DNA from 2 places in the Diaphorobacter ruginosibacter genome. Region 1 is predicted to be linked to the other one. Evidence: predicted binding sites of a transcription regulator. Region 1 holds the regulator's gene; the other holds the start of a gene.
What was found. Region 1 encodes NrdR, which represses ribonucleotide reductase genes. Its sites were predicted from a motif close to CACNANATNTNGTG; they were not measured.
Positions count from the first base shown of each region.

Region 1 (7,264 bases):
AACCCGACTACATGCTGCTGACAGCGGCTTTGTGTCAGTTCATCTTTCCTCGCCCACCCACGATGCGTGCGAGCCAGATTCGAACTTGACCCCCATCCAGGCGAAGAAGCCTGGCAAGGATGCGCGTGATGACGACGCCCATCCTCGACTCAGGATCTCTTCAACTCGAGAAAGGAAAAGCTGTGACAGCTTCAGGATCAGTGCTCGCCGGCATTCGGACATTTGGCTCAGACGTCGTGGACGGTTTCATGGAGCTCACCCACAGCAGCTTCGCGCTCATCGGCCTCGCCGTGGCCTTTGCCTGCATCACGCTGGCAGCCCGCCCTGACCTGCGCAGCATGGGAGAAGATCGCCTGCGTACCTGGCTGCATGACCGCCATGTCGCCGTCATCGGCTTCCCGGTGGAACCTGGTGCCGTCGATCGCGCAACCGCGGCCAATCCCAAGGAGCTGCCCCGCGAGCAGGCCAAGGTGGCCTTCTGGCTGAGCAAGAAGTACCGCGTGGCGCCCGAGCCCATTGCCGCCCTGGTCTCCGAGGCTTATTCCATCGGCGCGCGCACCAAGCTCGACCCCACGCTGATCCTCGCCATCATGGCGGTCGAGTCGAGCTTCAATCCGTTTGCCCAAAGTTCCGTGGGCGCCCAGGGCCTCATGCAGGTCATGACCCGCGTGCACAACGACAAGTACGACGATTTCGGTGGCAACCTGGCAGCGTTCGACCCCATCACCAACATGCGCGTCGGCGTGAAGGTGCTGCAGGAGTGCATCTCCCGCGCGGGTTCGCTCGAGGGCGGCCTGCGCTACTACGTGGGTGCGGCCAACCTGCCTGACGACGGTGGCTATTCCACCAAGGTGCTGGCCGAGCACTTCCGCCTGCGCCAGGTGGCCAACGGCCAATCGATCCCGACCACCAACGTGACCCCCGCCCCGCTGCCGGTGGCCAAACCCGTGGCCACGCCCCCCGTGGTAGCGACCAAGGCCGCGTTGCCCGCTGCCGCAGCAGCATCTGCCGAAGCGGCGCCTTCCACGGCCACTTCCGACACCCCCGCTCCCACCTCCGAAAAAGTGGCCATGCTGGCCCACTGACATCCTGATCGCCTCTGCCCAGTCAGTTACACTAGCGGAGTACGCGACTGGCGATAGGCGCGAGGCAGACGTTCGAGACGCGCCTCGCCGCTGACGTGGATCATGTCGGGAGGCAAGTCCCTTCTGCAAACCACTGGGGAGCGTGCCGCACAGGCCATGGGTTAGTGAGTTGATCGTTGTGAGGGCCTGCTGCGTTCCGCCGTTCGCCTGGGCAGCCCTTGTCGTCAATGTCGACGGCCAAGGGACTTCCAATGCATAGGACTGCCATGTATCAACGCAATATTCTTGTCGAACAGACCGATCCCGAACTCTTTGCAGCCATCCAGGCCGAAAACAAGCGCCAGGAAGAGCACATCGAGCTGATCGCCAGCGAAAACTACGCTTCGCCGGCGGCGATGTGGGCCCAGGGCACGCAGCTCACCAACAAGTACGCCGAAGGCTATCCAGGCAAGCGCTACTACGGCGGATGCGAATACGTGGACATCGCCGAGAAGCTGGCGATCGACCGCGTGAAGGAACTGTTCGGCGCCGATGCCGCCAACGTGCAGCCGCATTGCGGTGCCTCGGCCAACGAAGCCGTGTTCCTCGCCTTCCTCAAGCCCGGCGACACCATCATGGGGATGAGCCTGGCCGAAGGCGGTCACCTGACGCACGGCATGCCGCTCAACATGTCCGGCAAGTGGTTCAACGTTGTGTCCTACGGCCTCAACGAGAAGGAAGAGATCGACTACGACAAGATGGAAGCGCTCGCCCGCGAGCACCGCCCCAAGCTGATCGTGGCCGGTGCCAGCGCCTATTCGCTCGAGATCGACTTCGCCCGTTTCGCCAAGGTCGCCAAGGAAATCGGTGCGATCTTCATGGTGGACATGGCCCACTATGCCGGCCTGATCGCCGGCGGCCAGTACCCCAACCCGGTTCCGCACGCCGACGTGGTGACCACCACCACGCACAAGAGCCTGCGCGGCCCGCGCGGCGGCGTGATCCTGATGAAGGCCGAGCATGAGAAGGCCATCAACAGCGCCGTGTTCCCCGGCTTGCAGGGTGGCCCGCTGATGCATGTGATCGCTGCCAAGGCCGTGGCCTTCAAGGAAGCGCTGTCGCCCGAGTTCAAGGAATATGCACGCCAGGTGAAGCTGAACGCGCAAGTGATCGCCGAGACGCTGACGAAGCGCGGCCTGCGCATCATCAGCGGCGGCACGCAAAGCCACGTCATGCTGGTCGACCTGCGCGCCAAGGGCATCACCGGCAAGGAGGCCGAAGCCGTGCTGGGCGCCGCCCACATGACCATCAACAAGAACTCGATCCCGAACGATCCGGAAAAGCCGATGGTCACCAGCGGCATCCGCATCGGCTCGCCCGCCATGACCACGCGCGGCTTCAAGGAAGAAGAAGCCCGCATCACGGCCAACCTGATCGCCGACGTGCTGGACAACCCGCGCGACGAGGCGAACATCGCCGCCGTTCGCGAGAAGGTTCACGCACTGACCTCGCGCTTCCCGGTCTACCGCTGATTTCCGGTCTACCTGCGGAGCCATCCCATGAAATGCCCCTTCTGCGGCCACCCGGAAACCCAGGTTGCGGAAACCCGTGTGTCCGAAGACGGGGATTTCATACGCCGCCGCCGCCGCTGCGGCGCGTGCGACAAGCGCTTTACCACCTATGAACGGCCCGAGGTCAATTTCCCCGCCATCGTCAAGAAAGACGGCAGGCGCGTGGAATTCGACCACCAGAAGCTGCACGGATCCTTCAAGCTCGCGCTGCGCAAGCGACCGGTGAGTGTGGAGCAGATCGATGCCGCCATCGAGCGCATCGAGGAAAAGCTGCTCAACCTCGGGCAGCGCGAAGTCCTCTCCGCCCGCCTCGGCGAGCTGGTGATGCGCGAGCTCAAGAAGCTCGACAAGGTGGCCTACATCCGCTTTGCCAGCGTGTACCGGAGCTTCGAGGACATCGATGACTTCCGTGCCCTGGTGGATGAAGTCAGGCCGCAGAAGTAAGAAGAGAAGACACAGGCTTCATCGCGAAGCAACGGACCTCCTCGAAGGCCCGGTGACGGTGTCCCTCTCACCTCGGGTGGCATGTCTGCACGCCCTATCCTCCGTCCCCTCCCGGCCCACATGACGCGAGGGAACACAGCTATTGCAAACCCAAACCACCCCAAAAGATATCGATAGACGCGCACTGGCACTTGCTTTAACGTAAGGCTTGCCATCCGTGTGCCGAATGAGTCGTGGTAGCGCCTACGTCAAGCCGTCCTCTGCCCAGCATCGATCCATATGACCCACCTATCCATCAAGAGCAGGCTCTGGCTGCTCGTCCTCAGCCTGCTTGTCGTATTGGCCGTCGTTTCAGCGGTCCTGTTCCAGCAGCTTCAGGCAGCCAACGACAGTCTGGCGAGCGTGCACGAGAACCAGGTGATGCCGCTCAGGCAGATGAGCGAAGCGGCATCGGGATACAGCGACGGCGTGCTGGTGCCCCTGGACAGGGTGATCGCCAATTCCATCAGCCCTGCAGAAGGCGCCGCGCTGATCGCAGAAGGCCGCGACCGGGCCAACAGGAGCTGGAGCGCATTCCTCCAGACCCGGCTCTTTCCAAACGAGCAGGTGGCGGTGGACAAGATCCAGCCGCTGCAACGACAGGCCAACATCGTCATATCGGAGATGATCGAGAAGCTGCAGGCAGGCTCCGTGCAGGAAGCCGCCGCACTCAAGGAGTCCGTGCTCACCCCGCTGATGGTGAGCATCCTGGCGGGCATGGAGAGCATTTCCGACATGCAGTTGGTCAACAGCCGCCAGACCTCGGAGGATTCTGCCTCCGCCATGCAAGCCACCCTGACCGCGATCGGAGCGGCGCTGCTGGTCTCGCTGGCGGCGTGTCTCGTGGCGGCATTCATGCTCATCCGCAAGATCACCGGCAGCCTGGACCACGCGGTGCATGTGGCCGAGCGTGTGGCTCGGGGCGACCTTTCGGGTCAGATCCACGTGACTGGTAATGACGAAATCGCCCGCCTGCTGCGTGCCCTTGCCGCCATGAACGACAACCTGACGCAGATTGTTCGCCGTATCCGCGAGAGCAGCGAATCGGTGTCGACGGGATCAACCCAGATCGCAGCGGGCAGCAACGACCTGTCTCACCGCACCGAGGAACAGGCCAGCAATCTGCAACAGACGGCAGCCTCCCTCGAGGAACTGGCCGCGACGGTACAGCAGAATTCCGCCAACGCGGCCCAGGCCAAGCAACTGGCGGCCGCCGCTTCCGTGACCGCGGTCGACGGCGGCGAAGCCATGCAGCGCGTAAACCGGACCATGGCCCACATTTCAGGCAGCTCGGCAAAGATAGCGGACATCATCAACGTGATCGATACCATTGCCTTCCAGACCAATATCCTGGCATTGAACGCGGCCGTGGAAGCCGCACGCGCAGGCGAGCATGGCCGCAGCTTCGCGGTGGTGGCCGGCGAGGTGCGTTCGCTGGCCGGGCGCAGCGCGGACGCCGCCAAGGAGATCAGCGCCCTGATCAACCAGAGCGTTGCCGAAGTGAGTGATGGCGCGCAGCTGGTGGACGAAGCGACGCAGACGATCGGCACCCTGACCACCCAGGTCCGCGACGTGGCGGCGCTGGTGGGACAAATCAACACGGCCAGCCAGGAGCAAAGCGAGGGGATCTCGCAGATCAGCGATGCCGTGGCGCAACTGGACCGGGTGACTCAGCAAAATGCCGCGCTGGTCGAACAGAGCGCGGCGGCGGCAGCCAGCCTGAGCCATCAGGCAGGCACGCTGACGCAGCTGGTGGCCACGTTCAGGCTGAATGTCCGCAGCCACGGCGCCGGAACCCCCGGGTCGGGCGCCAGGATGCTGGCCACGAACGCCGCCTCACGCAGAACGGGCCTGCCCATGGCGCGGCGGCCAGGACAGGAGCCGGACCAGGATCAGACCGAGCGGGTGGACGCGGCGATCGGAGCCAGCCCCGAATCCACGTCGCCGCACTGGCCGCGATGACGCAGCGCATGGTCCATGATCACCAGCGCCAGCAGCGCCTCGGCGATCGGCGCGGCACGGATGCCCACGCAGGGGTCGTGGCGGCCCTTGGTGATCACTTCCACCGGTTCGCCCAGCGTGTTGATCGAATTGCGCGGGCTGATGATGGAGCTGGTCGGCTTGATGGCGATGGTCACCTCGATGTCCTGCCCCGAACTGATGCCGCCCAGGATGCCGCCGGCATTGTTGGTCTCGAAACCCTGCGGCGTGAGCGAATCGCCATGCGTGGTCCCACGCTGCACGATGCTCTCGAAACCCGCACCGATCTCCACGGCCTTCACCGCATTCAGTCCCATCATCACATGCGCGATGTCGGCGTCGAGCTTGTCGTACAGTGGCTCGCCCAGGCCCACCGGCACGCCCGTGGCCTGCACGCGCACCCGTGCGCCGCAGGAGTCGCCCGACTTGCGCAGCCGGTCCATGTAGTCCTCGTAGGCCTGCACATCGGCAACGGGAGCAAAGAACGGGTTGTTCGGCACGTGATCCCAGTTCTCGAAGGGAATCTCGAGCTCGCCGATCTGGGTCATGCAGGCCCGGAACTGCGCACCGTACTTTTCCTTGAGCCATTTCTTGGCCACCGCACCCGCGGCCACCGTGGGTGCGGTCAGGCGCGCGGACGAGCGGCCTCCGCCGCGGGGGTCACGAATGCCGTACTTCTGGAAATACGTGTAGTCCGCATGGCCGGGGCGAAAGCTCTGCGCGATGTTCGAATAGTCCTTGCTGCGCTGGTCCGTATTGCGGATCAGCAACGCAATCGGCGTCCCGGTGGTCTTGCCTTCGTAGACGCCCGAGAGGATCTCCACCGCATCCGCCTCGTTGCGCTGGGTGACATGGCGACTGGTGCCGGGACGGCGGCGATCCAGGTCGATCTGGATGTCCGCCTCGGTGAGGCTCATGCCCGGCGGGCATCCATCGATCACGCAGCCGACGGCCGGTCCATGGGATTCACCGAAGTTGGTGACGCAGAAAAGTGTGCCAAGTGTGTTGCCGCTCATAAGGCGTGCATTATCGTCCAAGCGCCCTTTGTACAGCGCAACTGGCAAGCGTCATTCCAGATCGGAGAGGTCTTCAGAGCCAGGCCGGCAGGTCATGGCCCGGCGGCATCGAAGGACGCGTCCAGCGCGCAGGCGTTCGCGAAAGCAGCGCCGCGTGGCTGACGGCTTCCAGAGCGCCAAATCCACTTTCGCTGCGCTGCAGCCAGGGAGCCACCAGGTCCTGCGGCGCACCCGCCGCGGGCGAAGGCTGCACCGGCCTGCGTCCCAGGCTGCGGAGCCATTGCGCAACACGCGCCAGCGACACCTCCACATGCCAGCTGCCGCCTTGCGTTGCCTGCCGTAACAGCGCCGCCTGCACACCGAAGGCCAGCAGGAACCCGGCGCAGAAGTCGAGGGTCTGCATGGGCAAGGCGCGCGGCGTGGTCTCGCCGAACGCATCGGCCTCGTCGCGGTTGATGCCGCTCACCGTCTGGACCAGCGAATCAAACCCTCGCTTGTCCGCCCACGGGCCGCTGCGGCCATAGGCGCTGAGGCTGGCGTGAACGATGCCCGGGCGCAGTCGCGCGACTTCGTCCACGCCGAACCCGATGCGCTCCAGGCTGCCGGGCCGGTAGCCCTGGATGAAGACATGCGCATCCGCTATCAGGCGCTGCAACTGCGTGCGATCGGATGACGCCTGCAGATCGAGCAGCGCCGATCGCTTTCCCCGGCTCATGTCGGCAATCGATTCGATGTTGGGCAGCAGCGGCGAGTTGATCATCAGCACATCCGCACCATAGGCAGCCAGCGTGCGCGCACCGACAGGGCCCGCCAGGATGCGCGTGAGGTCGAGCATCCGCAGCCCTTCGAGGGGACGCTCGCTTTCGGTCTTGCCCGGCCACGCCAGCGGCGGTGCGTCGGCCGTACGCGTGATCCGCACCAGGGGTTGCAGGGCAATGGCCTGTTGCACCTCGCCGGTCTGCCATGCCTGCGAGGATCGGAGTGCCGCCACCACCAGGCCCGCGCCGGTGGCCCGCGTCTCGAAATCGATGGCATCCCAGCCTCGCAGTGCCGCGGCCACCTGCGCCTTCGTGGTCTGTTCGCCCTCCGCCAACCCCAGCAGGCGAAGCACGCCGTCGCGGTGATGCGCGAAATTGGCATGGATGCGCAC
Region 1 covers NZ_CP060714.1:3,264,910-3,272,173, forward strand. The annotation lists gene H9K76_RS14860 (lytic transglycosylase domain-containing protein) at 183-1,085, shown strand; gene glyA (serine hydroxymethyltransferase) at 1,352-2,596, shown strand; gene nrdR (transcriptional regulator NrdR) at 2,624-3,079, shown strand; gene H9K76_RS14875 (methyl-accepting chemotaxis protein) at 3,359-5,080, shown strand; gene aroC (chorismate synthase) at 5,011-6,114, opposite strand; gene H9K76_RS14885 (CoA transferase) at 6,188-7,264, opposite strand, start outside.

Region 2 (7,264 bases), 1.0 Mb from region 1:
ACTACACGCTGGATTTCACGGTCGAAGCCTGATCACTGCCCCTCCGCGAGGGGCTTTTTTCATCGTGGGGCGCGGCCCAAGATGAAAAAAGCCCGATGCGCAGGCATCGGGCTTTGGATGGGCGGGCGCAGCAGCATCAAGGCGCTGCGCTGACTCCCATGGCTTAGGGCTTGGCGCCTGTAGGGAAAGGCCACGCAGCCTGTGGGTTCAGCGTGGTCTGTGCTGCGGGTGCAGCAGCAGGGGCAGCGGCAGGTTTTGCTGCAGCCTTCTTTGCAGCGGCCTTCTTTGCAGCAGGCTTCTTCGGTGCAGCAGCCTTCTTCGCAGGAGCAGCAGCCTTCTTGGCGGGTGCAGCTTTCTTCGCAGGAGCAGCAGCCTTCTTGGCAGGTGCAGCCTTCTTCGCAGGAGCAGCGGCCTTCTTGGCAGGTGCAGCCTTCTTCGCTGGAGCAGCAGCCTTCTTGGCAGGTGCGGCCTTCTTCGCAGGAGCAGCAGCCTTCTTGGCGGGTGCAGCCTTCTTCGCCACAACCTTCTTTGCTACTGCCTTCTTGGCAGCGGCCTTCTTGGCTGGAGCAGCGGCCTTCTTCGCCGGTGCAGCCTTCTTTGCAGCCACAGCCTTCTTCGCTGGAGCGGCCTTCTTTGCTGGGGCAGCCTTCTTTGCAGCCACAGCCTTCTTCGCTGGAGCAGCAGCCTTCTTGGCAGGTGCAGCAGCCTTCTTCGCTGGAGCAGCCTTCTTTGCCGCTACAGCCTTCTTCGCTGGAGCAGCAGCCTTCTTGGCGGCCGGAGCCTTCTTTGCAGGAGCTGCCTTCTTAGCAGCAGGTTTCTTCGCAGTTGCCATCATTTTCTCCTTGGGTCGATTAGCAAAGAGCACCCCGTGTCTACTTTGGACACAGAGCGATTCGTGGCCCGGGGAAGTCGGATGTCCAACTCCGAACCACAAATACGGTCACAACCCCGCACCGTGCCTCGTGCGGGCACTGGGTTGCGGGGATGTGTTGGAAAGAACATGACCTGCTGTAATTGGATGATCAATCAGTCCCAGGACAGGGCTCCGCCGGATTGGTACTCGATGACGCGCGTTTCGAAGAAGTTGCGTTCTTTCTTCAAGTCGATCATCTCGCTCATCCAGGGGAACGGGTTCTCTTCATTCGGGAACAGCGCTTCCAGGCCAATCTGCGTGGCGCGGCGATTGGCGATGTAGCGCAGGTAGCTCTTGAACATCGAGGCGTTCAGGCCGAGCACGCCGCGTGGCATGGTGTCTTCGGCGTAGGCGTATTCGAGCTCGACCGCCTTCTGGAACAGGCCCTTGATCTCTTCCTTGAACTCGGGCGTCCACAGGTGCGGGTTCTCGAGCTTGAGCTGGTTGATCAGGTCGATGCCGAAATTGCAGTGCATCGATTCGTCGCGCAGGATGTACTGGTACTGCTCGGCAGCGCCGGTCATCTTGTTCTGGCGACCCAATGCCAGGATCTGCGTGAAGCCGACGTAGAAGAACAGGCCTTCCATCAGGCAGGCGAAGACGATGAGCGACTTCAGCAGCGTCTGGTCGTTCTCGGGCGTGCCGGTGTGGAAGTCGGGATCCATGATCGCTTCGATGAACGGGATCAGGAACTCGTCCTTGTCGCGAATGGACTTGACTTCGTTGTACGCGTTGAAGATCTCGCCCTCGTCGAGGCCGAGCGATTCCACGATGTACTGATAGGCGTGCGTGTGGATCGCTTCCTCGAATGCCTGGCGCAGCAGGAACTGGCGGCACTCGGGTGCGGTGATGTGGCGGTACGTGCCGAGCACGATGTTGTTGGCGGCCAGCGAATCGGCGGTCACGAAGAAACCGAGGTTGCGCTTGACAATGCGGCGCTCGTCCTCGGTCAGGCCGTTCGGATCTTTCCACAGCGCGATGTCGCGCGTCATGTTCACTTCCTGCGGCATCCAGTGGTTGGCGCAGGTGGCGAGGTATTTTTCCCAGGCCCACTTGTACTTGAAGGGGACCAGCTGGTTGACGTCGGTCTTGGCGTTGATGATGCGCTTGTCGGCGGCATTCACGCGTTGATAGGGGGCTGCCGATGCGGACGGCTGTGCGGCAGCCACTTGTGCAGCGGATGCCGATGCAACGGTTTGCAGTGCAGGCTGCTCGAATGCAGACGGAACTGCTGCAGCGTGGTTGTGTTGAGAACCACCTGCCGTTGTATTTTGCGATGAGGGCTTGACTTCTTCGTCCCAGGTCAGCATACGTTTTCCAGTGCTCGAATTATGAAAGCAGCGCCTCAAAAAGAAAAGCGCTGCGGCGATGCTTCGCAAAGATTTGTTGCTTCAAGGCACGCGCGTTGTGAAGCGAAGCACTTCCAACGCGCGGGTTCGGGGCCTTATTGGCAGGCTTCGCAGCCCGGATCGTCGATCGCGCAGAACTTGATATCGGTGGCCGGAATGCTTTCGCTCTGTGTGCGTGCTGCAGCGGCAGCAGCCTCCAAAGCGTTGGCTGGCGCGGCTTTCGGGGCAGCGGAGGTGTTCTGCTCGTTGCCGCTTGCGACCGCGTTGAGCTGGCGTCCGCTCACCGTGCTCATCTCCACGTGCGTCGCAGATTGCGTGCGCAGGTAGTACGTGGTTTTAAGACCACGAACCCATGCGAGCTTGTAGGTTTCATCGAGCTTCTTGCCCGACGCGCCAGCCATGTAGATGTTCAGCGACTGCGCCTGGTCGATCCATTTCTGGCGACGCGCCGCGGCTTCGACCAGCCATGTCGGTGCGACTTCGAACGCGGTGGCGTAGAGGTTCTTCACTTCCTGCGGCACGCGGTCGATCGGTTGCAGCGAGCCCTTGAAGTGCTTCAGGTCCATCACCATCACGTCGTCCCACAGGCCCAGGCGCTGCAGGTCGCGCACCAGGTACTGGTTGACGACCGTGAACTCGCCCGAGAGGTTGGACTTCACCGACAGGTTGCCGAACGACGGCTCGATGGAGGCATCGACGCCGACGATGTTGGAGATGGTGGCCGTGGGCGCGATCGCGATGCAGTTGGAGTTGCGCATGCCGTCCTTGGCGATCTTCTTGCGCAGCGCATCCCAGTCCAGCGTGGAGGAACGATCGACTTCCACGTAGCCGCCGCGCTCCTTGGCCAGCAGGTCGAGCGAGTCGATCGGCAGGATGCCGCGCGACCACAGTGAACCGTCATAGGTCGAGTAGGTACCGCGTTCCCTGGCGAGCTCGCTCGATGCGAAGTAGGCGTAGTAGCAGATGGCTTCCATCGACTCGTCGGCGAACTTCACGGCCTCCTCGCTGGCGTAGGGGATGCGCATTTCATAGAGCGCATCCTGGAACGCCATCAGGCCCATGCCCACGGGGCGGTGGCGCATGTTGGAGTCCTTGGCCTTCTGCACGGCGTAGTAGTTGATGTCGATGACGTTGTCCAGCATGCGCATCGCGGTGCTGATGGTCTTCTTCAGCTTGTCGTGATCGATCCTGCCGTCCGTGATGTGGCGCGCGAGGTTCACCGAACCCAGGTTGCAGACCGCGGTTTCGGTGTCGCTGGTGTTCAGCGTGATCTCGGTGCACAGGTTGGACGAGTGCACCACGCCCACGTGCTGCTGCGGCGAACGGATGTTGCAGGGGTCCTTGAACGTGATCCAGGGGTGGCCGGTCTCGAACAGCATCGAGAGCATCTTGCGCCACAGGTCCACGGCGGGAATCTGCTTGGCCAGCTTGAGCTCGCCGGAAGCCACCTTGGCCTCGTAGGCGGAGTAGGCCTTCTCGAACGCGCCGCCATAGAGGTCGTGCAGGTCGGGAACGTCGGCGGGGCTGAACAGGGTCCAGGTACCCTTTTCCATCACGCGCTTCATGAACAGGTCGGGAATCCAGTTCGCCGTGTTCATGTCGTGCGTGCGGCGGCGGTCGTCGCCGGTATTCTTGCGCAGCTCGAGGAATTCCTCGATGTCGAGGTGCCAGGTCTCGAGGTACGTGCAGACCGCGCCCTTGCGCTTGCCGCCCTGGTTCACGGCCACGGCGGTGTCGTTGACGACCTTCAGGAACGGCACCACGCCCTGCGATTCGCCGTTCGTGCCCTTGATGTGCGAGCCGAGCGCACGCACGCGGGTCCAGTCGTTGCCCAGGCCGCCGGCGAACTTCGACAGCAGCGCGTTTTCCTTGATCGACTCATAGATGCCGTCCAGGTCATCCGGCACGGTGGTCAGGTAGCAGGAGGACAGCTGCGAGCGCAGCGTGCCGCTGTTGAACAGCGTGGGGGTCGAGGACATGAAGTCAAACGAGGACAGCACCTCGTAGAACTCGATGGCGCGCGCGTTCTTGTCCTGCTCGTTCAGCGACAGGCCCATGGCCACGCGCATGAAGAAGGCCTGCGGCAGTTCGATGCGGGTCTTGCGCACGTGCAGGAAGTAGCGGTCGTACAGCGTCTGCAGGCCGAGGTAGTCGAACTGCTGGTCGCGCTCGGTCTTCAGTGCGGCGCCCAGGCGCTTCAGGTCGAATTCCTTGGCGAGGCGCTCGTCGAGCAGCTCGTTGTCCACGCCCTTCTGGATGAACTGCGGGAAGTACTCGGCATAGGCAGCCGGCATCTCGGCGGGTGCCACGTCGCGGCCCAGCACCTCGCGCACGATCGTGTGCAGCAGCAGGCGTGCCGTGGCATAGGTGTAGCCGGGATCCTTCTCGATCTTGGTGCGCGCGGCCAGAATCGCGGCCTTGAGCACTTCGTCCATGGGAACGCCGTCGTACAGGTTGCGCATGGTCTCGGTGACGATGGGCGCTGCCGTCACGCCTTCCCCGATGTTGGCGCAGGCCGCCTCGATGAGCGCATGCAGGCGCAGCACGTCCAGCTCGACGCGCTGGCCGTTTTCCAGCACGTGCATCGTCGGTACCTGCGGCAGCAGCTGTTCGCGGCGCTCGGCGCGCTCCTGCTTGCGGGCCTCACGGTAGAGCACATAGGCGCGCGCGACTTCGTGGTGGCCGCCGCGCATCAGGCCCAGCTCGACCTGGTCCTGCACATCCTCGATATGGAAGGTGCCGCCGCCGGGACGCGAGCGCGTGAGCGCGTACACGACCGACTGTGTAAGGTTGTCCACCACTTCGCGGATGCTGGCCGATGCGGCGCCCTGGGCGCCATGCGTCGCCAGGAAGGCCTTCATCATCGCCACGGCGATCTTCTGTGGCTCGAACGGCACGACGGCGCCGTTGCGGCGGATGATCTGGAACTGGGCGAGATTGCCGCCCGTTGCTGCGCTTTTGGTGGCAGCGGAGGCTGTTGTCTTTGCGGGCGCGTGGCTCGCTTCGGTGGCTGGGTTCTGTACAGCTTGCATTTGATCCTCTTATGGAGCAGTCAGGAGCAGGGCGGCGGGTCTGGCGACGGCGCCGCGCTGTCGGATGAGTCATGACACGGGAGGCCGTGGCACACTATATCTGGGGTGTCCCTGTGGGACAAGACGCTACCTGTAGTGTATCCGTTGCGAGCGCCGATCTGACCAATGTTCACCTTTTGGGCTGTCTTTGGAGCATCGAAAGCGGTGCGCAACGAGTGGTGCAGCCAGCGTTTTCTCATCGAAATCGCCAGTGCATGCGACCTGTCCGGCGATAAGCTCCGCCAGCCCGCATGCAGGTGGAAAAACACCATCGGGAAATTCTTCCGGGGTTGCCCGGCCTGAAGACCACAGACCGGTGTCGGGTGCTAGTGATCTAGTGGAAACCACCAGCCAAGATCACACAAATTGTTGCGTATTTTTTTCCAGTCGAAACCGGCGCCCGGATCGTGCTTGCGGCCGGGCGCCACGTGCTCGTGGCCGGCAATGAAGCGGATCGGGTAGCGCGCGGCGATGTCCCGGCACAGCGCCATCAGCGCCGCGTATTGTGCTGCGGTGAAATCCCCGCCTTCCAGGCCTTCGAGCTCGATGCCGATCGAGTCGTCATTGCAGTTGCTGCGGCCGCGGAAGTACGAGCGACCCGCATGCCAGGCACGCCGGTCGCAGTCGACGAACTGCGTGAGGGTGCCGTCCCGCGCGATCACGAAATGGCTGGAGACCTCCATGCCGCGCAGTGTCTGGAAATAGGGATGGGCGTCGAAGTCCAGGGTGTTGGTGAACAGGCGCTCGATGTCGCCGGTGCCATGCTCGCCGGGCGGCAGGCTGATGGAGTGCACCACCACCAGGTCGATGGCCGCGCCCTGCGGGCGGTGGCCGTGGTTGGGGGAGTCGACACGGCGCGCGCGCGCGTACCAGCCGGCATTCCATCGCCCATGCGATGCAGGGCCGGAAGCACCCGGCTTATTCATGGGTGTCGACATGGTCTGGGCCGCCCTCGGCTTCGGAGATGTTCAGGCGCTCGATGCGGTAGCGGATCTGGCGCAGGCTGATGCCCAGGCGCGCGGCCGTTGCCGTGCGGTTGAAGCCCGATTCACGCAGCGCGCGCACCAAGATGTCGCGCTCCTGCCTGTCGAGCCAGGCCTGCAGGTCATGCGGCAGCGGCGTGCCGCTGGGGTAGGGCGGGGGCGCGTCGGCCAGTTGCAGCGCCGTGTCGGGTGATGCGAAAGCCGACTCCTCTGTGACGGCGCGGGCCTGTGCCTTCGGCGCGGGCGGCACGGACATGACCGCGGGGGCCGCAGGGGGATCGACGAACAGTTCGTCTCCATCGCTGAGCGCCACGGCACGGTGCAGCAAGTTCTCCAGTTCGCGCACGTTGCCCGGCAATGGGTGCTGGGCAATGCGCTGCAGGGCCGGGAGCGTGAGCTTGGGAACGGGGGAACCTGACTCCTGGGCGATGCGTGCCAGCAGGGCCTCGCAGAGCGCTGGCAGATCCTCGCGGCGCTCGCGCAGCGGGGGAATCATCAGCTCGATCACGTTCAGCCGGTAGTAGAGGTCCTGGCGGAACCGTCCGGCGGCGACCTCTGCCGCGAGGTCCTTGTGCGTCGCACTGACGATGCGCACGTCCACATTCTCTTCCTGCGTGGCTCCCAGCGGACGGATGCTGCGCTCCTGGATGGCGCGCAGCAGCTTGGATTGCATGGCAAGCGGCAGATCGCCGATCTCATCCAGGAACAGCGTGCCTCCGCGCGCGGCCTGGAAGAAGCCGTCGCGGTCCGCCGTCGCTCCGGTGTAGGAGCCCTTGCGTGCGCCGAAGAACTCGGCCTCGAGCAGGTTTTCGGGGATCGCTCCGCAGTTCACGGCGATGAGCGGACCCTCCGAGCGCTGGCTGCTGCCGTGCAGCGCGCGCGCGACCAGTTCCTTGCCGGTGCCGGATTCCCCCCGCACGAGGACCGGCGCCATGCTGCGGGCCACCT
Region 2 covers NZ_CP060714.1:4,300,879-4,308,142, reverse strand. The annotation lists gene H9K76_RS19530 (carbohydrate kinase family protein) at 1-32, shown strand, start outside; gene H9K76_RS19525 (histone H1) at 164-832, opposite strand; gene H9K76_RS19520 (ribonucleotide-diphosphate reductase subunit beta) at 1,027-2,223, opposite strand; gene H9K76_RS19515 (ribonucleoside-diphosphate reductase subunit alpha) at 2,358-5,294, opposite strand; gene ampD (1,6-anhydro-N-acetylmuramyl-L-alanine amidase AmpD) at 5,660-6,271, opposite strand; gene H9K76_RS19505 (sigma-54-dependent transcriptional regulator) at 6,252-7,264, opposite strand, start outside.
Region 2: the regulator NrdR is predicted to act here: its motif matches at 5,387-5,400, upstream of H9K76_RS19515 (ribonucleoside-diphosphate reductase subunit alpha).